2 regions of the Sulfitobacter sp. PR48 genome follow, and region 1 is predicted to be linked to the other one. Evidence: riboswitches for the same ligand, from Rfam matches in the RefSeq annotation. Region 1 holds a riboswitch; the other holds the start of a gene.

Region 1 (7,189 bases):
CGCGCAGACACCGAGCTTTACTCGGTCACGCTCGACCCCAAGGGCGCGTCGATCTGAGTATTCGATCCGCGATACCAGATGGGGCGGGCCGGTTTGGCCTGCCCTATTTGCGCAGCGCAGGCAGGCCGACGCCCGTGCTTTCGAAACCGCCGTCAGAGGCGATGACCTGCCCGGTGACATAGCTGGCTTTCTCCGAGCACAGAAATACGATGACTTCGGCGATCTCGCGCTCCGTGCCGTAGCGGTTCAGCGGAATCGCGTCATGGTAGGCGTCGATGATGTCCTGGGTATGCACGGCCATCGCCAGTTTGGTGCGCACCGGGCCCGGGCAGACGCAATTGGCGCGGATGCCGTATTCACCCAGTTCCGCCGCCTGCTGTTTGGTCAGCTGGATCACCGCGGCCTTGGAGGTGCCATAGGCGACCCGAAGGGTAGAGGCGCGCAACCCCGAGATCGACGCGATGTTGACCAGGGTGCCCTTTGACTCCTTCAGCGCGGGGGTGACCGCCTGCGACATCAGGAAAACACCGTCTAGGTTGGTTTCCATCACCCGGCGCCACCGGGCGAAATCGGTCTGTTCGATCGGGCCGAAATCGGCCACGCCCGCGTTGTTCACCAGCGCGTCGATCCGCCCGAAACGCGACAGCACATCCGCGACGGTCCGGTCCACGGCGCCAGGGTCCGACACGTCGCAGACAAAGGCGCTGGCCGCCTGTCCAAGGTCGGCGGCTGCCTTTTGCAATGCGTCCGCATCGCGGTCCAATGTCGCGACCAGCCAGCCCTCTTCGATGAAGAGCCTTGCGGTGGCCAGCCCGATTCCCCGTGCAGCGCCGGTAACCAGCGCAACCTTCTGGGCCTTGCTCTGCTCTGCGGGCATCAGAAATCGACGCCCTTCTGCGCCTTGATCCCGGCCTTGAAGGGGTGTTTCACCTCGGTCATTTCGGTGACCAGATCGGCGTATTCGCACAGCTCCGGCTTGGCGTCGCGCCCGGTCAGGATCACGCCGGTGCGCTTGTCGCGCGCCTCCAGCCCTGCGATGACCTGTTCGACCGACAGGTATTCATAGCGCATGGCGATGTTGATCTCGTCCAGCACAACCAGATCGTAGTCGCCGCTTTCCATCATCTCGCGCGCCTTGGCAAAGGCGGCCTGAGCGGCGGCGATGTCGCGTTCCTTGTCTTGCGTATCCCAGGTGAAGCCTTCGCCCATGGTGTGCCAGTCGACGCCGCCCAAACGGTCAAAGAACAGTCGCTCGCCGGTTTTCCACTTGCCCTTGATGAACTGGACAACACCAACGCGCTGTTTCCATCCCAGCGCCCGCAGGACCACGCCGAAGGCGGATGACGACTTGCCCTTGCCCGCGCCGGTATGGACCAGCACCAGACCCATTTCCGGGTCCTGCAGTTCGGCCACCTTCTTGCGCTGTTCGGTCTGACGCTCCTGCATCTTTTCCTTGTGGGACTGGTCGGTCATGGCACTCTCCTTTTACGGGGTCAGGACTTGGGGTCGGACACGGCGCGCACCTTGCTGCGGTCCATGCCGAGCTGGTGTTCGCGCCAGATGACGAGGACACCGGCGCAGATCACCAGCGCGGCCCCCGCCAGCATCATGATCGTGGGCAGTTCGCCAAAGATGACATAGCCCAGAACAATTGCGAAAAGCATCGAGGTATAATCATAGGGTGCCAGCATCGACACCGATCCAAAGCGGTAGGACGAGGTGACGAGGATCTGGGCAACACCGCCCACCAGCCCTGCCATCACCAGCAGCGCTGCAGTCTGGCTGGTCGGGACCACCCAGCCAAAGGGCATGGTAAGCAGCGATAGCACGGTTGCGGTGGCGGAAAAGTAGAAGACGATGGCAGCGGTATGTTCGTTCTGCACCAGCTGGCGCAGATGCACCTGTACGAGGCTGCGCATCATCGTGGCACCGAGGATCAGCATGGCGCCGATGGTGGCCATATGGTCGAGCTGTGAACTGCCAAAGCGGGGCCACAGGATGATGACCACGCCAATCAATCCCACCGCCACGGCGCTGATGCGCAGCAGGCGAATGCGCTCGCCCAGCATCACGGCGGCCAGCACCACGGTGAAGATCGGCGTGGCGAAACCGATGGCTGTGACTTCGGGCAGGGGCAGCAGGCCGAGCCCGGCAAAGGTCAGGCCCATTGCGGTGGTCCCGAAGAGCCCGCGCCAGACGTGGCCCATGGGGTTCCTGGCCTTGAGCCCGATCTTCAACTGCCCGCGCTGGGCCAGCCAGATCAGTATGATCGGGATCGCAAAGAGCGAGCGGAAAAAGACCTGCTCACCCGGCGGGATCTCGTCCGAGGTGGACTTGATGATCGCCGACATGCAGGTGAACAGAAAGATTGCGGTGATCTTGAGTGCAACCCCGAGCGCGGGTCTTTCGGAAAAGTCTTCTACCTTCATGAATGGCTCATGCGTCCGGGCCGATGATGCCGCGATTCTCGCCCACCTGTCCCCGGTGCAGCAGCATGTGGTCAAGCAGTACACAGGCCATCATCGCCTCGCCCACCGGAACCGCCCGGATGCCGACACAGGGGTCGTGGCGGCCCTTGGTGATGATCTCGGTTTCCTCGCCGGTCTTGGTGATGGTCTTGCGCGTCGTCAGGATGCTGGAGGTCGGTTTCACCGCGAAACGCACCACGATGTCCTGCCCGGTGCTGATCCCGCCGAGGATGCCACCCGCGTGGTTGGAAGAATATCTCGGCTCCGCCCGCTTCACGATCGGCAGGCCGCCATTTGCGATCATGCGTTTGTTCAGCGCCTTGCGCGTGACCTGAAGCGTCATGCCGCCCTCGGCCTCGGTGAAATGGAACAGATCCTTCACCTTGAACCAGCGTTCCTTGTCGTTCTCGTTCTGAGGTCGGATGATATATGTTCCCGTGGAGTCCAGTCTGGCACCTTTGAAAAAGATCTCGACGATGTCTTCGGATGCAGGGGGTGCAAATATCTCATCCGCGTTCAGCTCGCCGGTCAGCATCGCCGCCGACATGCCCTCGCCGATCTCCACGCCTTTGACCGCGTTGATGCTCATCATCGCGGCGGCCAGGTCGGTATCCAGCTTGCCATAGACCGGCGCACCAAGGCCCGCGGGTACGCCACGCGCCACGACCTCGATGATCGCGCCGACGCTGCTGCCCGATTTGCGCAGACCGTCGAGGTATTCCGCCCAATCGCTTGCGGCCCTGGCGTCGGGCACCCAGAAGGGGTTTTGTTCGATCTGGTTCCAGTCAAAGGCATCGCGGTCGATCTTGTGCGGGCCCATCTGCACCATGTAGCCGGTGATTTGCACCTGGGGCGCAATTGCCTTGATCGCCTCGCGGGCCAGACCGCCCGCCGCAACCCGGCTCGCGGTTTCGCGGGCAGAGGACCGGCCGCCGCCGCGATAGTCGCGTACGCCGTATTTCTGGAAATAGGTGATGTCGGCATGGCCCGGGCGGAACTTGTCCTTGATGTCGCCGTAATCCTTTGACCGCTGGTCGGTATTCTCGATCATCAGCTGCACGGGCGTGCCGGTCGTGACGCCTTCGAACACGCCGGACAGGATGCGGACCTCGTCCGCCTCGCGGCGCTGGGTGGTGTATTTGTTCTGGCCCGGTTTCCGTTTGTCCAGCCAGTGCTGGATCATCGCCGCATCCACCGGCACGCCGGGGGGGCAGCCGTCAACCGTGGCGCCAAGCGCGGGCCCGTGGCTTTCGCCCCATGTGGTGACACGAAAAAGGTGGCCAAAGCTGTTGATCGACATAGGGACGCTCCTTTGCTGACCCTGTTACCGGGCGTGCAAAGGGGCCTCAAGGGATTTCGCCTTGCAAGTCGGGTAAGAGCGTCCTAGCTCTTGATGCACCTCGGGGGGCCCAATCGGGCTGAGATTGCGCAAGCTGACCCGTTGAACCTGAACCGGTTAACACCGGCGGAGGGAAGGTCTGGACATCCATCCAACGCTTTCTGACGCCGCATGATGGAGGATGCCATGAGACATCTCACTTTTGCTGCTTTAGCGACACTTGCCGCAACCGCCGCGCAGGCCGAGACGCCTGTGCTGACAGTCTATGCCGGCGATTATTTCACATCCGAATGGGGCCCCGGCCCGGTCATCGAGGCGGAATTTGAAAAGATCTGCGATTGCGATCTGCAATTCTCGACCGGCGATCTGCTGCCGCGCCTGCTGCTGGAGGGCAAGCGGACCAAGGCAGATGTGGTGATCGGCCTGACCTCGGACGTGACGGCCAAGGCGCGGGCAACCGGGCTTTTTGCGCCGCACGGTCAGGACAACAGCGCGCTGACGCTGCCGATCGAATGGACGGATGATGTGTTCCTGCCCTTCAACTACGGGCATACCGCCTTTGTCTTTGATGACACGCGCATGGAAAACCCGCCCGCGACCTTCGACGATCTGCTGAACATGCCTGATGACGTCAAGATCGTGATCCAGGACCCGCGCACATCCATTTCCGGCCTCGCGCTGGTGCTGTGGGTCGAGGCGGTTTATGGCGACAAGGCGCAGGAAGCCTGGGGCAAGCTGGCACCGAAAATCCTGACGGTGACGAAGGATTGGTCGACCTCCTACGGGATGTTCACCGATGGTGAGGCGGACATGGTGCTGAGCTATACCACTTCGCCCGCCTATCACATGTTTGCCGAGGAAGACTTTACCAAACATGCCGCGCTCTTTCCGGAGGGGCATTATTTCATGGTCGAAACCGTGGCCAAGGTGGCAGATACGGATGTGCCGGAACTGGCGGATCAGTTCATGGGCTTCGTGATGTCCGAAACCTTCCAGAAACTGATCCCGGCCGCCAACTGGTCGCTGCCCTCGGCCCTGCCGCAGGACCAGTGGCCGGACGGCTGGGCCAAGCTGGATCTGCCGGAAAAGGTGCTGTTCTACGATGAGACCGAAGCCGCCGCCGTGCAGGAGAAAGCGATCGAGGCATGGCGCAGCGCGCTGACCCAGTAACGCGCATTGCGGGCATGACCGCCGCCGGTTTGACGGTGGCGGTTGTGCTGGCGGCCTGTGTCGGGATTGTCTCGCGTGCGGAACCGGGGGGATTTGGCCCCGGCGACGGTGCCGCGATCCGGTTCACGGTCATGCAAGCGCTGCTGTCTGCCGGGTTTTCCGTTGTGCTGGCGGTGCCGCTTGCGCGGGCACTGGCGCGGCGGCAGTTCTTCGGGCATGGCATGTTGGTGATGCTGCTGGGGGTGCCCTTTATCCTGCCGGTGATTGTCGCCGTGATCGGCTTGCTGGCGGTGTTTGGCCGGAATGGCATGCTGAATACCGTGCTTGGTGCCATGGGCCTGCCGGAACTGTCGATCTATGGGTTGCACGGTGTGGTGCTGGCGCATGTCTTTTTCAACCTGCCCCTCGCCACGCGGCTGCTGCTGCAGGGGTGGCAATCCATCCCGGCAGAGCGATTCCGGCTGGTGGCGCAGCTTGATCTGAGCCCCCGCGCCGTGGCGCGAACGCTGGAATGGCCGCTGCTGCGCCAGGTCGTGCCGGGGGCCTTTGCGCTGATCTTTGTCATCTGCCTGACCAGTTTTGCCGTGGCGCTGACCCTGGGCGGGGGGCCAAGGGCCACAACCATCGAACTCGCCATCTATCAGACCTTCCGCTACGATTTCGACCTGACGCGCGCGGCGTTGCTGTCGCTGGTTCAGCTGGTTGTTGCCGGCGGCGCGGCGATGGTGGCGCTGTGGTTCATCCCTTCTGTGGGCATTGGCGGCGGGCTGGACCGGGTGCCGCGCCGGTGGGATGCGCGCGGCGGCATCCAGCGCTGGGGCGATGTTGCATTGATCCTGCTGGGCGCGGCCTTTCTGCTTCTGCCACTGGGGGCAGTTGTGCTGAGGGGCGTTGCCGGGCTGCCGATGATGCCGACTTCGGTCTGGCAGGCGGCGGGGGCGTCACTGGGCGTGGCCATGCTGAGCATCGTGGTTTTGCTGGCGCTGGCACTGCCCATGGCGGGCTGGATCGCCGGCAGGGCGTCAGGTGGGGTGGAGGCCATCGGCCTGTTTGGCCTGTCCGCCTCGCCGCTGATGATCGGGACGGGGTGGTTCATCCTGCTCAACCCGGTGGTGGACCCGGTGGCATTGGCGCTGCCGGTGACGGCGCTGGTGAATGCACTGATGGCCTTGCCCTTTGCGCTGCGGATCCTGGTGCCGCGCCTGCGGGACACGTTGCGTGAATACGGCCGGTTGAGTGCTTCGCTGCAGATGCGTGGCTGGTCGCTCTGGCGTTGGGTGATCCTGCCGCGCCTGCGGCCTCAGGTCGGCTTTGCGGCGGGGCTGACGGGGGCGCTGTCGATCGGGGATCTGGGCGTGATTGCGCTTTTTGCCGATCCGGACCGCGCCACCTTGCCTTTGCAGATGTACCGACTGATGGGGTCCTACCAGATGCAGGCGGCCGCCGGCGCGGCGGTGCTGCTGCTGGTCATGGCGCTGGGCGTGTTCTGGATTTGCGACAGGGGAGGGCGCTGGCATGCTGCGGATTGAGAAGGTGGAAATCACGCTGGGCAGTTTTCGGCTGTCCGCTGACATGACGCTTGAGCAGGGTCGGAAATATGCGGTGATCGGCCCTTCGGGCGCGGGAAAATCGACGCTGCTGGGGGCGCTGGGCGGGTTCGTGCCGCTGACGGCAGGGCGGTTGATCTGGCAGGGGCAGGACATCACGCAAGCGGCCCCGGGCGCACGGCCCATGACGATGTTGTTTCAGGACAACAACCTGTTTCCGCACCTGAGCGTGACGCAGAATGTCGGGTTGGGGATCAACCCCGATATGCGGCTGAGCGCGGAGGACCGCAGCCGGGTGACGCAGGCGCTGGAGCGGGTGGGGCTGAGCGCATATGCGGACAAGCGGCCCGGCGCGCTGTCCGGCGGGCAGCAGGGCCGTGTAGCGCTGGCGCGCGTGCTGGTGCAGGCACGGCCGCTTCTGTTGCTGGACGAACCCTTTGCTGCCTTGGGACCGGCGCTGCGCAACGAGATGCTGGATCTGGTGCAGGACCTTGTGGCGGAAACGGGGGCGGCACTGATCATGGTGACCCATGCGCCCGATGATGTGCGCCGGATCGCGGATGAGGTGATCTTTGTCGCGGGCGGCGTGGCAGAGGCACCGCAACCGGCGGCGGCACTGATGGACAACCCGCCGCCGGAATTGAGGGATTACCTGGGCTGAAGGT
Region 2 (7,189 bases), on a different contig from region 1:
CAGTGAGGCAGGTTTGGACCTGCGGACCGCAAGTCGCGCGCCGGAGGCCGACAGGCAAATGGATTTCGACCACCCCGAAACATTGGATTTTTCCGGCGTCGACACGCTTTTCCTGACCTCGGCCGGCTATGCCGAGGACGATGTCGTCATGCGCCGTCACGGCGCCGTGATGGAAGCGGCGCGTGCGCAGGGTGTCGGCCATGTCATCTACAGCAGTCTGCACGCGAGTGGCGCGCATCTCGGCTTTGCACTGGCGCACCGCTGGACCGAGCGCGCGCTGCAGGCCAGCGGGATGAAATGGACCATTCTGCGCAACGGACTTTACGCCGAACTGGTCGGTGCGCTTGTGGCTCCGCGCGGCGGGAAGATCACCACGCCATTCGGGAACGGGGGCATCTCTGCCGTTGCGCGCAACGATCTGGCCGCCGCTGCGGTGAGCGTGCTCAAGGCGCCGGATGCCCATGTCGGCCGCAGCTACGAGCTTGCCGGGACGTCGGCGATTTCGGCGGCGGACATCGCCGGGACCCTCGGTGTTCCATATGTCCCGAATACATTCGAGGCAGAGCGGGAACTGCTTGGGCAGATGCCGTTGCTCCCCTTCCAGGCCCCGATGCTGATGTCCATCGCCTCCGCCGCAACCGCCGGATACCTTGCGGTCGAAAACACCGATCTTGTTGAGTTGGTGGCAGAGCCGCAGGACGCTTTGACAATTGCCAGCGCGGTGGCGCAGGCGATGGCCCAGCCCTGAGCGAAACAGCCGTGTTCCGGGTGCGCCCGTTCATGCCCGGCGCGCGCGCCCGGAACCGGCAGGCAACATGCCATTGTCCCGGTACCAGGCGACTTCGTCGGCAATGGTCTGCGCCATCGGGCGGAACGACAGCCCCAGTTCCGAGCGCGACTTGGCCGGATCAAAACGGCTGTGGTCAAATTCCTTGCGCATGTTGCGCACCGCAGCGAGGCTCAGCAGGGCCGGGCGGCCGGTCAGGCGGGCCACGCCCTCCTGCATGCCCGCGATCAGCCAGAGGGCGGCTGCCGGAATCCGCCGCTTTGGCGCGGCGACGCCGGTGGTCTTTTCGTAAAGCTGCATCAGCTCTGCCATCGCCACATGTCGCCCGGCGGCCAGATAATGCTCGCCCCTGCGGCCTTGCCGCAGCGCGCGGATCTCGGCCTGGGCCACGTCGCGCGCATCGACAAAGGCAAAGGTGGCAGGCGGGATGCCGGGCAGCTTGCCCTGCATGAAGTCCAGGGTGAATTGCCCTGCCGCAGTTGGCCCCCGGTCACCCGGTCCGTGCATCCAGCCGGGCATGACGAAAACGCCGAAAGTGTCGGCATGTTTCTCCAGATGTGCCATGACAATCTGGTCCGACAGGATCTTGGACCGGTAATAATCATCCGCACCCTTGGCGGGCCGTTTCATGGTTTCGTCCACCACCTGTCCCTTTTTGCCGTCCACCACGGCAATGGAACTGGTATGCACGATCTGGCGGATACCGGCCTCATGCGCCGCCGTCAGAAGCTGGCCGGTTGCATCGACGTTGATCGCCTTCAGCATCTCCCAGTGCCTGCCCCCGTAGTAGCTGTCGCGGAAATAGGCCGCGGTGTGGAACAGCGTGTCGCAGCCTGCCAGGGCCCCGGCGAACCCCGGTATGTCCTGCATGTCGCCTTCGATGATGTCGAGCCCCTCCAACGCCCCGAATTGCTGCCGCGCCTTCCCGGCCGAGCGGGCCAGACCCCGCACCTGAACCCCCTCTGCCAGCAGCGCGCGGACCAGATTGTTGCCCAAGAGCCCGGTCGCCCCGGTGACGAAGGCAACTTTTGTGTCGCGTCCCACCATCTCAGCCCAGGTCCTGGCCAAGGGCCTGCATCAGGGCAATACGGTCGTAAAACACCTCTTCGTGGGTCGCATGTTCATCGTTGAAGGTGAAGAACCCGGCAAAGCGGAACCGGAAGGGCTTACCGCTTGGCTGGATCATGTGACCCCCCATGGCGAAAGGCCCTGTGAAGGTGCCGGTGAACTCGGCGGTCATTGCCAGATGCCGGTTGTTCCAGACAATGGGTGACATCTGGACCTTCACATCGGGAAAGGCATCGAACAAGGCCTGTTCGCGTATGCGGGTCTCCTCGCGGCCACGGGTTTCGGTCATCGGATCGACGAAGTGGAAATCTTCCGACATCAAGGCAAGCAGCGCGTCAAGGTCACGTGTGTTGAATGCCTTGGTGGCGCGGTCGGTAAAGTTGAATGGGATTTGCATCTGTGTCTCCTTTGCCGGTCCAATCTACGACGGGCAGCGCATTCCAAGAACACACAGCAATGGACAATCGTTTTGCGTGCATGCAAAATGAACCATGACCGATTGGGATGATCTTCGCGTACTTCTGGCCATCTCGCGGCGGGGCAGTTTCCTGCAGGCAGGCCAGGTTCTGGGCATGGCGGCCTCGACTCTGTCGCGGCGCATCACCCGGCTGGAGGAAGAGATCGGCGAACCCGTGGTCGAGCGCAGCGTCGAGGGCCTGCGCCTGACCGCAAGGGGGGCCGCTTTGACCGCCACCGCAGAGCGGCTTGAACGCGATCTGCAGCAACAGACCGTCAGCAGCAACGGCGAATTGTCCGGCGGTGTGACGGTCACAGCAGGCGACGGCTTCGTGCCCGTGCTGACGCAGGCAATAGACCGCTATATCGATCTGCATCCGCGATGCAGTGTCGATCTTTTGGTGGATGCGACCCTGACAAAGGTCGCGCGCGGCAGTGTCGATATCGCGGTCCGCACCATTCACCTGGGCGAACCATCGCTGATTTACAACAAGGTCGCGTCGCTTTCCTATGGCGTCTATTGCGCGGCCGAATATGCCAGCCGCCTGCCTGCCAATGCCGGGCCGGGCGATGCCGCGATGATCGACCTTTCGCCGCCCTTTGATCAGACCCCCCATCTGCGCGCGGCACGGGCAGCAGGCTTTGTATCCTCGCGTTTCCGGGTCTCCTCCTTTTCGGCCCAGCTTCAGGCCTGCGCCAGCGGATACGGTGCGGCGGTTCTGCCTGATCTGCTGGCGGCGGGTCTGGTGCAGCCTTTCGGCGCGGCAGACCTGCCGCCGATGGATGTGTTTCTGGTCACCCGCCCCCAGACCCTGCGCCAGCCCCACCTGCGCGCGTTTTTCGATGTGCTGCGCGATACGTTGCTTCGGGCCGGTGCGCGCGGGCGCTGAAGTGCCGTGCGCGGCGATCTGAGGGGCCGGAAAATCGGCTGTTGAAGTTCGCGACATCCTGTCCTACCCATGTCACAGAATTGCATTGCTTCGCCCGTCAGCGACGACGAAGCGATAACGAAATCATCCGTCGGGGGGCCCATCCGGGCTGAGAGGTGCATGCACCGACCCGTCGAACCTGATCCGGGTCATACCGGCGTAGGGAACGGGTAGATTGTGCGAAACAGATCGCACAAAACTCATTCTTGCGTTGGCACGCCCGTACCCTGGAGACGTGCCCGTGACGAACCACACACCGATTGTCCTGACCATTGCCGGCTCTGACAGTGGCGGCGGGGCTGGCATTCAGGCGGACATCAAGGCGATCTCGGCAACCGGGGCCTATGGCGCGAGTGTCATCACCGCGGTGACCGCCCAGAACACAACAGGCGTGACAGCGGTGCATGAGATCCCCGCCGATGTTGTTGCCGCGCAGATCGACGCGGTCCTGTCGGATCTGGATGTCGATGTGATCAAACTGGGGATGTTGTTCTCCGTACCGATCGTTGCGGCCACCGCGGAACGCCTGGCTTTGTTCGACGGGTTGAGTGTCGTTGATCCGGTGATGATCGCAAAATCGGGTGATGCGCTGTTGCAGGATGCCGCCGTGACGGCCCTGATCACGCAGATCCTGCCGCAGGCTGGCCTGCTCACCCCGAATTTGCCGGAGGCCGCGCGGTTGCTGGGCACAACCGCCGCCACAACGCTCGAAGAGATGGTGCAACAAGGGCAACGGCTGGTCGGGTTGGGGCCAAGGAACGTATTGATGAAAGGCGGGCATAGCATTGGCGGCATCTGCACCGATGTGCTGGTCAATGAAAGCGGCCTGGTCGCGACGTTTGCCGCGCCCCGGATCGACACGCGCAACACCCATGGCACGGGATGCACCTATTCCGCCGCGATTGCAGCCTATCTTGCACAGGGGCGCGACCTTGAGGATGCCGTGAAAGCGGCGCACGGATATCTTCATGCGGCGATCAGGGCCGCCGATACCCTGCACATCGGAAAGGGTCATGGCCCCGTTCATCACTTCCATGGTCAATGGAAATGACCGAAGTCACGATCATAGGGGGCGGCGTTGCCGGTCTTTGCGTCGCGCGGACACTGCTGGATTGCGGGGTCGGTGTGGTCTTGGTGGACCGGCACAAGGATATTGGCCCCCATGCCTGTTCCTGGTGGGCGGGCGGCATGCTTGCCCCGTTCTGCGAAGGCGAAAGCGCCGAGGAACCCGTTGTCAGGCTGGGACGCGAAGCCGCAGACTGGTGGGAGGCCAAGACCGGCGCGGTCCACCGGTGCGGCTCGCTTGTCGTATCGTCGATGCGCGACACAGCCGATCTTGCCCGCTTCGCCCGGCGCACCACGGGTTTTCGCCATGTGAGCGGAGCAGAGATTTCAGACCTGGAACCCGATCTGGGCGGAAGATTTACCAAAGGATTGTTCTTTGAGAGCGAGGCCCATCTTGCCCCCCGCCGCGCACTTGCCCGATTGCGCGCCAGTCTCCTGGCGGATGGTGCGGTATTTGTTCAGGAAGATGCCGACCCCGACAGATATGCACAACGCGGTCTGACCATTGATTGCCGGGGATATCAGGCCAGGGACAGACTGTGTGACCTGCGTGGTGTCAAAGGCGAAATGCTGGTTCTGTCCTGCCCCGATGTCAGCATATCGCGCCCGATCCGCCTGCTGCATCCCCGGGTTCCGCTGTATCTGGTGCCCCGTGGCGACGGTGTTTTCATGCTGGGTGCGACGATGATCGAAGGGCAGGCAGGCAAGTATGTTACCGCACGTGCCTTGCTGGAATTGCTCAGCGCCGCCTATGCGCTGAACCCCGCCTTCGGGGAGGCCGAGGTGCTGGAAATCGGCGTTGATAGCCGTCCTGCCTTTCCCGACAACCTGCCGCGCATCCGGCGCAACGGAAACCTGATCCGGGCCAACGGCCTGTTCCGGCACGGCTTTCTTCTGGCCCCGGCGCTGGCGCGGATGGTGGCCGATCTGATCATTGACAACAAAACGCCTGAGGTGATGGATGAAACTGCTGCTTAACGGAGCCCCGATCGACGCGCAGGTTGCGACCCTGGCCGATCTGCTTTTGGCCGAAGGCTTTGGCGATGCCAAAGTTGCCACTGCCGTAAACGGCGAATTTGTGCCCGCACCGGCCCGCCCGGATCATGCGCTTTCGCCGGGCGATGCGGTTGAGGTCCTTGCCCCGATGCAGGGGGGCTAGGCCATGTCGGAATTTTACGGCACGACATTGCCCAATGGCCTGATGCTGGGGACCGCACAATATCCGTCCCCTGCAATCCTGGCGGATGCCTTCAAACGCAGCGGCGCCGGCGTGGCGACCGTATCCTTGCGTCGTGAAAGCGGTCAGGACCGCGCCGGTCAGGACTTCTGGCAGCTCATTCGCCAGCTCGGTGTGCACATCCTGCCCAATACCGCCGGGTGCCACAGTGTCAAAGAGGCGGTGACAACTGCACATATGGCGCGTGAAGTGTTTGATACCAGGTGGATCAAGCTGGAAGTCATTGGCGAAGAAGACACCTTGCAGCCCGATGTCTTTGGCCTTGTCGAAGCCGCGCGCATTCTGTCCGAGGACGGGTTTCAGGTGTTTCCCTATACCACGGAGGATCTGGTCGTGGCCGACAGGCTGCTGCACGCGGGTTGCGAGGTGCTGATGCCATGGGGTGCGCCGATCGGGTCGGGGCTCGGGCTGAACAATGTCTTTGGCCTGCGCGCCATGCGAGCCCATTTCCCGGATGTGCCATTGGTCATTGATGCGGGCCTTGGCCTGCCGTCCCATGCAGCCGCCGCGATGGAGATGGGCTTTGACGCTGTTCTGCTGAACACAGCCGTGGCCAAGGCAGGTGACCCCGCCGCCATGGCAGAGGCTTTTGCAAGTGCGATCCGGGCCGGACAGCTGGCCCATGCCGCCGACCCGATGGGCCCGCGCGACATGGCGGCCCCGTCGACCCCGGTGATCGGAAAGGCGTTCCTCGAATGACATTGGATCGCTTTTGTCCGATTTTCGACAGTGCGGATTGGATTGAACGGCTTGTTCCGCTTGGCATCAAACTGGTGCAATTGCGGATCAAGGACGCAGCGCCGGATGTGATAGGCGACCATATCCAGCGTGCGAAACGGATCTGCGTGGCGCATGGCTGCACCTTGATCGTCAACGATTACTGGCAGGCCGCAATTGATGCCGGTTGCGATTACATCCACCTGGGGCAGGAAGACCTGGATGACGCAGACATGGCTGCCATCCGCGCCGCAAAGCTGCGGCTGGGGATCAGCACCCATGACAGGGCAGAGCTGGCGCGCGCGATGGCGCTGGCCCCTGATTACATCGCCCTGGGTCCGATCTATCCGACGATCCTGAAGAAAATGAAATGGCATGAACAGGGTCTTGCAAAGCTGACCACCTGGCGCGGGCTGATCGGGAAGACACCCTTGATCGCAATCGGCGGCATGTCGGTCGACCGCGCGCCGGGGGCATTCGAGGCAGGCGCCGATGTGGTCGCCGCTGTCACCGACATCACCTTGAACGAAAACCCCGAGGAGCGTGTCCGCGCCTGGTTGAGGGCGACAAGATGAGCCGATATGCGCGTCAGATCTGCCTGCCCGAAGTGGGTCTTGCGGGGCAGGGGGAAATCCAGGCTGCACATGTCCTTGTGGTGGGTGTCGGCGGCCTGGGGGCACCGGTACTGCAATATCTGGCTGGCGCAGGGGTGGGGCGGCTGACCCTGGTGGATGGTGACCTGGTTTCGCTGTCCAACCTCCACCGGCAGACCCTGTTCCGCGAGGCGGATGTCGGTCGGGCCAAGGTCTCTGTCGCCGCCGCAACCCTGCGGGCGTTGAACGGGGCCTGCGCAATCGACACTGTCGAGACCCCGCTGGACCCCGCGAATGCGGCTTCACTGGTGTCCCGGGCCACGCTTGTTCTGGATTG

What was found. Region 1 has a riboswitch for thiamine pyrophosphate ahead of PVW51_RS03745 (thiamine ABC transporter substrate-binding protein). Riboswitches for the same ligand answer to the same signal wherever they lie in the genome.
Region 2: it holds a riboswitch for thiamine pyrophosphate, as region 1 does, so the genes downstream of both, thiD (bifunctional hydroxymethylpyrimidine kinase/phosphomethylpyrimidine kinase) here and PVW51_RS03745 (thiamine ABC transporter substrate-binding protein) in region 1, are expected to answer to the same signal.

The regions. Positions count from the first base shown of each region.
Region 1 covers NZ_JARAMM010000002.1:211,062-218,250, forward strand. The annotation lists gene PVW51_RS03720 (alkaline phosphatase D family protein) at 1-57, shown strand, start outside; gene PVW51_RS03725 (SDR family NAD(P)-dependent oxidoreductase) at 104-877, opposite strand; gene cobO (cob(I)yrinic acid a,c-diamide adenosyltransferase) at 877-1,473, opposite strand; gene PVW51_RS03735 (DMT family transporter) at 1,494-2,429, opposite strand; gene aroC (chorismate synthase) at 2,437-3,768, opposite strand; TPP riboswitch at 3,860-3,959, shown strand; gene PVW51_RS03745 (thiamine ABC transporter substrate-binding protein) at 3,994-4,977, shown strand; gene PVW51_RS03750 (thiamine/thiamine pyrophosphate ABC transporter permease ThiP) at 4,953-6,506, shown strand; gene PVW51_RS03755 (thiamine ABC transporter ATP-binding protein) at 6,493-7,185, shown strand.
Region 2 covers NZ_JARAMM010000005.1:185,663-192,851, reverse strand. The annotation lists gene PVW51_RS08750 (NAD(P)H-binding protein) at 1-748, shown strand, start outside; gene PVW51_RS08745 (SDR family oxidoreductase) at 779-1,834, opposite strand; gene PVW51_RS08740 (ester cyclase) at 1,836-2,252, opposite strand; gene PVW51_RS08735 (LysR family transcriptional regulator) at 2,347-3,201, shown strand; TPP riboswitch at 3,323-3,423, shown strand; gene thiD (bifunctional hydroxymethylpyrimidine kinase/phosphomethylpyrimidine kinase) at 3,482-4,291, shown strand; gene PVW51_RS08725 (FAD-dependent oxidoreductase) at 4,288-5,283, shown strand; gene thiS (sulfur carrier protein ThiS) at 5,267-5,464, shown strand; gene PVW51_RS08715 (thiazole synthase) at 5,468-6,241, shown strand; gene PVW51_RS08710 (thiamine phosphate synthase) at 6,238-6,834, shown strand; gene PVW51_RS08705 (HesA/MoeB/ThiF family protein) at 6,831-7,189, shown strand, end outside.